Linked DNA regions of Teredinibacter purpureus. The protein of the gene in region 2 interacts with the protein of the main gene of each other region in a pairwise test. Links are inferred from orthologs where the notes say so. Each region holds a gene or a part of one and is shown on either strand. Other genes may lie near its edges.

Region 1 (3,133 bases), 3.0 Mb from region 2 along the record:
GGGTTACCACCAAAAGTAGAGCCGTGATTGCCCGGTTGTAAAATCTCAGCCGCTTTTCCTTTTGCTATGCAGGCCCCTATGGGCACGCCATTCCCCAGTCCTTTTGCCGTCGTGACAACATCGGGCAATATACCGTTATGTTGATAGGCGAAAAATTTTCCGGTGCGACCATTACCCGTTTGGATTTCATCCAAAATTAAGAGCCAGTCATTATCGTCACACAACGTTCTTAATTGATTCAAATAATCATCGGCGGGCACATTAACGCCGCCTTCTCCTTGAACTGGCTCAACCATAATCGCGACAGTGTTGGCGGTTGCTGCGCACTTAATTGCATCAATATCATTATAAACCACGTGAGTAAAACCGCTGACTAAAGGTTCGAAGCCGGCTTTGATTTTGGGGTTTCCGGTCGCGGATAGTGTCGCCATTGTGCGGCCATGGAAACTGTTTTCAGCGGTAATGACTTCCGGTTCCCCAATACCTTTTTGTTGGCCAAATTTACGAGCAATTTTTAACGCCGCTTCATTGGCTTCTGCACCCGAGTTGGAGAAAAATACTTTTTCCATGCCGGATAGCGTCACCAATAATTGGCCAAGTGCTTGTTGTGGCTCAATTAAGAATAGATTGGAGCAGTGCACCAATTTTTCGGCTTGTTCTGTAATAGCCTTGGTTACGGCTGGGTGATTATAGCCGAGGCCGCAAACAGCGATTCCAGAAAGTGCGTCCAAATAGCGGTTGCCCTCACTGTCCCACAAATAAGCACCCTCTCCTTTGATGAGGGTGGTTGTTCTTTCACCATATGTGTTCATAAGTGCGGACGCCGACATTTTGATACTCTCCAAAAACAAAACAGGCAGCGAAAGCTGCCTGAGTAAACGATCATTCTATAAACAAACACGCCATTTGTAAAATGATGATGACAGTGTATTTTTACGTGTTTAGGGTTAGATGCACGTTAAACAAAAAGGCAACACAAAGGGGAGAGGTTTAATCGATAAGTTGCGCGTGTTTTTTGTTCAAAGGCGCTTCATCGGGTTGGGTCCGTATGGTGAGAGCATAGTGGGAAATACTCGGCCTAATGTAACCGATTAGCCTTGCGCCATATTAATGGAGTGTAAGCATGGTGAGCATAAAAAGAAACTAACCGAATAGCGTTGATAGGCTGGAGTGAGTCGAGGTTGTGCCTATGCGACGAGCCGCTTAGCCGGCCAATTAGCAGTGGGAACCGCTCGGAGCCTGAGGTACAATACCTGACTAATTTCGTCGGTTAATGTAATAGAGGTCACACACCCATGGACGTCATGGAAACCATCAAAGGTCAGATTGAATCAAACGATATCATTTTATATATGAAAGGCTCTCCGAATGCACCGCAGTGTGGTTTTTCGATGAAAGCCTCTCAGGCGGTAATGGCTTGTGGTAAGCGATTTGCTTATGTCGATATCCTCTCGAATCCAGAAATTCGCCAAAACCTCCCTAAATATGCCAATTGGCCGACATTCCCGCAGTTGTGGGTGAAGGGCGAACTCGTTGGCGGCTGCGATATTATTCTCGAAATGCACGAAACGGGTGAATTAAAACCCATTATCGAAGCCGCAGCGCCCGATCCAGAAGACGACGCCGAATCTTAACGGTTCTTCAAGGTACGCCGTATTCATTCATAAATATTAATCGAAATATGCGGCTGTAGCCTTAGTTGCTCATTGTTCAGCCTGTGCTATCTGCGCAGGCTCATTCTCTGTTCCTTCCCTTTCTCTGCGCTATACTTTTTGCAATATTTTCCCGTTAAATTGAGGTAATACTAATCATCATGGCGATTTCTCGACGACAATTTTTTCTTCAGGCTACGGCGGCGTACGCTGCACTCCACTCCATTAAAGCGAATGCGTTGTCTACCGCGTTGGCTGAAACGGGGTTGAAGGATTTATATAAAGACGATTTCTATCTAGGGACGGCGATTGGAGCAAGTAAGCTCAAGGCCGGATCGCCTGACTTCTTAAAATTGGTGAGCCGAGAATTTAACGCGATTACGATGGAAAACGACATGAAATGGGAGCGTGTTAATCCTACCCCGGGGCAGTGGGAGTGGGATCTTCCCGATAAGTTTATGGCGTTCGGTGAACAACACGAAATGTATCGGCTGGGCCATGTATTGGTTTGGCATTCTCAGGTGCCGAGCTGGGTGTTTGAAAACGGCAAAGGAAAACCCGCAAGTCGAAAGGAATTGTTGGCGCGGATGAAAAACCACATCAATACCCTCGCAGGGCGTTATGCCGGCCAAATGAATGCCTGGGATGTCGTTAACGAGGCCGTTGATGAAGACAAGGGGTGGCGTAAGAGCCCTTGGTTCAACATTATCGGCGAAGATTTTATGGACTACGCCTTTAATTTTGCGCACGAGACGGATCCTAAAGCGCATTTACTTTACAACGATTACAATATGCAAAACCCTGCGAAACGTGAGTTTGTAGTGGACTATATCCGCAAGGCTAAAAAACGGGGCGTACCAATACAGGGCATTGGGTTGCAGGGGCATGTGGGGTTAGGTTTTCCCGATATCAAGGAGTTTGAAGCGAGTATTGAGGCCTATGCGGCAGAGGGTATGCGTGTTCATGTTACGGAGTTTGATGTTGACGTATTGCCTGTGGCATGGGAATTTATGGGTGCCGAAATATCCACAAATTTTGAATACTCAGATGAGTTAAACCCTTATGCGAAAGGCATGCCCGCCGCAATAGAACAGCAACTTAACGACCGATATGTTGAGTTTTTTAAATTATTTCTCAAGCATCGGGACAAAATTGAGCGAATTACGCTTTGGGGCACTGGCGATGGAGAATCATGGAAAAATGATTTCCCTGTTATTGGCCGTACTAACTACCCGTTGCTATTTGACCGAGAATACAAGCGTAAAGCCTGTTATAACGCCGTCGCTGCATTAAAACAAGGGTGAACACACCTTTTTAACGCGTTAATGTATTTACAAGAATAGTCGCCAAACCGGAGCAGTCTTTTTCTCCGGTTTTTTTTGGCCGCTATTTTAGTAGGCTTTTATGTGGCCGAGCATCACGGTTAACGTGTGCATTCTTTGTGGGCGGCGCGGCCACGCGGTATGTCTTTGTTTAGAATT
Region 2 (3,148 bases):
CATCATTTTGCACGTTGCAATGTGCAAATCCAGCGGCTCGTAATAGCTCTTACTGTTATGCTCTATTAACGTATCTTTACCCGAAACCCCTACATCTGCAGCTCCAAATTCAACATAAGTCGGCACATCTATGCCGCGCAAAATTAGCAACCGAACATTTTGCGAACTTGTTTCAAACGTAAGCTTACGGCTTTTTTCGATATCTTCTAAAGGCTCGATCCCTGCGGCGGCCAATAACGGCAAGGTTTCCTTCAATATACGCCCTTTGGTTAGAGCGATTGTTAGTGGCGACATAAGTCTGTTCCTTTTATGAGCAAACGCTCGATAAGTTTACAATTTTACGGCTAATGAGCGCGTGTGCGCTTAACCCGGAACGCGACGAATATTCACGCCCAACTGCTGAAGTTTTTCTTCAATACATTCATAGCCACGATCGATATGGTAAATTCGATCCACTAAGGTTTCACCTTCAGCGGTCATGGCCGCAATAACCAAACTAGCCGATGCGCGTAAATCCGTGGCCATTACAGGAGCACCGGTTAAACGTTCAACACCGGTAATTAAAGCCGTATTGCCTTCGAGCGTTATGTTGGCACCCATGCGGTTTAACTCATGGACTTGGATCAAGCGGTTCTCGAAAATTGTTTCAGTAACAGCCGATGTCCCAATCGCAACAGCGTTCATGGCCGTAAACTGCGCTTGCATATCGGTTGGAAACGCCGGGTACGGAGCTGTTCGTAAGTTCACCGCTTTTGGCCGTTTGCCATGCATTTCAAGCGAAATAGTATCGCCTTCAACCGAAATTTCAGCACCGGCTTCTTCCAGCTTATGTATAACCGCGGTGAGAATATCGGCTCGAGTATCACGCAATTTAATCGAACCACCCGTGGCCGCTGCGGCAACGAGATAGGTCCCCGTTTCAATCCGATCTGGCATAACGGTATAAGTACAGCCGTTTAACGCTTTAACACCTTCAATTTCTAAACGGTTCGAACCAATACCGGTAATTTTTGCGCCCATTGCCACCAAGCATTCTGCTAAGTCGACAACTTCCGGCTCTCGGGCAGCATTTTCTAGAATGGTGGTACCTTCAGCCAAAGTCGCAGCCATAAGTAAATTTTCTGTGCCGCCAACGGTAACCACATCCATTACAAAGTGCGTACCCTTCAAACCATTGGGTGCACGTGCACGAATATAACCACCGTCCACTTCAATTTCCGCGCCCATCGCTTCTAAACCACGCAAATGTATATCCACGGGACGACTACCAATGGCACAGCCACCGGGGAAAGATACATCGGCCTTACCAAATTTGGCCAAGGTAGGCCCTAAAACCAAAATAGACGCGCGCATGGTTTTAACCAGTTCATAAGGCGCCTCATGGTCCGTTAGGGTGGTAGGGTCAACTTCTACCGCCATATTTTCATTTATCGTAATGCCGACCCCCATGCAGCGTAAAAGCGCCAACATAGTGGTGATATCGTTTAAATGAGGTAAATTGCAGATATTCATTGGCCCATTCGCCAACAACGTCGCCGCTAGAATAGGCAAACCCGAATTTTTAGAACCGGAGATACGTATCTCTCCACAGATCTTTGGGCCGCCTTGAATAATCAGTTTATCCATACAATATTACTACCGACTGTTGCACCTCAAAACGCGTGCGAAGGTTAGATCAAGCGTTCTGCGCCGCCCATTGAGCGGGCGTGTAAGTTTTCATCTGCACAGCATGAATGGCGCCACTGGCAATAGCGTCTTGCAGTACAGAGTATACGAGCTGTTGTTTTTTGACGGGGGTTAAGCCTTCGAAAGCGGGGCTTATGATAACAACGCTAACGTGGCTACCATCACTGGAAACCTCCACTTGCGCTTGCTCTATAGAAGATTCCAATACGGATTTGATTTCATCTGGCTGCATGAACGGGGCCTTTAGGAAGTGAACATCTGTGACTACAACGGCGCTGATTTTATCCAACACCGTTCAAAGGGCCGCCATTTTAATCAAAAAGCGGGTGCATAGCACCCGCTTTACTGGAATCTAGTCATGTACTTTCTCGAAGCTTTAGCTTTTACCTGCCCATCCAGCAATAGAAGCATCAAGGTTGCCGCCATTATCTTTCATAGCTTGCGCAAATTGCCCACGAAATGTACTACCTAAATTAACACCATCTAACACAACATTGAGCACTTTCCACTGACCCGACGTCCCTAAACCTAACGAATAAACGATCAACGTAGCGTCTTCTGGGCTGGTAATTTTTTGAACAATTTTCGCAACCCTCGAGTCAACCGTACTTTTATCCGGTAAGAGCGCTATATCGTAGTCTAGATTTTGCGACATACCTTTTACGTAGGTTTCAACCAAACTACGCTTAAAAACAGTCAAGAAGGCTTGCTTTTGTGCGTCATCGGCTTGATTCCAATAGGCCGGCCCCATGACGTTTTTTGCAATGTAACGAAAGCTCACCATAGGCTCTAATACCGACTCGATGTCGGTATAAAAATCTTCAGGGTTTTCTTTTAATTGGGTTTGACCATTACGCGCCACATCTAATAACTGACGTGTAAGCGTCTCAACAACCTTACTCGGTTCACTCAACAGGCTATCGTTATTTGGCTGAGCATGCCCCAACAAAGGTGCCATCAAACAAACGGCAAAAACCAAAACGGTTGAAAATAACGACATAGAACCGCGTGGATTGGGGATACTAACAACAGGTGAATTCACGAACTCCCTCCTTAAAAACGGAATACATAATGCTTACAACAAAAAACTTGGAGCGAAGGTTCGCGTGCAAGTTCACAGATCCCCATAATAAGGGGAGAAAACTGAATATAAGCTGATTGACGTTGCGCATAGGCAAGCGGCCGCTATAAGATTGCGGCCTTTCGTCAAAACTCAAGTGCCAGCGGTGCCTAGCAAGGCCTAAAAAACGTCATTTTAAAGAATGAGCTGGTTCGGCAACAGCTGTTTTTGACGGTTGCACACTTTAAAAAATCGAGACACACGCTCTATGCTGGAATCTATACCGTTTATCGCTCAGGTGACTATTGCCATTCTGATCGGGTTCGTAGGCCTTATCTGGAGTGCCGATCGTTTTGTCGGTGGAGCGGCGTCTATTGCTCGATCACTTGGCGTTGCGCCACT

Evidence for each region.
Region 1: the proteins of H5647_RS06685 (region 2) and grxD interact in binary tests that used the Escherichia coli proteins (3 or more experiments, as listed by UniProt). The link is inferred for Teredinibacter purpureus from one-to-one orthologs.

The regions. Positions count from the first base shown.
Region 1 is NZ_CP060092.1:4,515,864-4,518,996, reverse strand. What follows is about bases 162-2,964. They hold grxD (Grx4 family monothiol glutaredoxin), read left to right. Parts: upstream 162-1,295; coding sequence 1,296-1,634; downstream 1,635-2,964. Other genes in these bases: H5647_RS20145 (endo-1,4-beta-xylanase), read left to right, coding at 1,814-2,956; H5647_RS20155 (acetylornithine transaminase), read right to left, coding at 162-830. Outside these bases: more of H5647_RS20155, read right to left, coding at 1-161. UniProt on the Escherichia coli protein: Monothiol glutaredoxin involved in the biogenesis of iron-sulfur clusters.
Region 2 is NZ_CP060092.1:1,499,522-1,502,669, reverse strand. Bases 298-3,115 are described here. They hold H5647_RS06685 (BolA family protein), read right to left. Parts: upstream 1,919-3,115; coding sequence 1,676-1,918; downstream 298-1,675. Other genes in these bases: H5647_RS06675 (calcium/sodium antiporter), read left to right, coding at 3,015-3,115; H5647_RS06680 (MlaC/ttg2D family ABC transporter substrate-binding protein), read right to left, coding at 2,063-2,728; murA (UDP-N-acetylglucosamine 1-carboxyvinyltransferase), read right to left, coding at 364-1,626. Outside these bases: hisG (ATP phosphoribosyltransferase), read right to left, coding at 1-294; more of H5647_RS06675, read left to right, coding at 3,116-3,148. UniProt on the Escherichia coli protein: Involved in cell resistance against acid stress.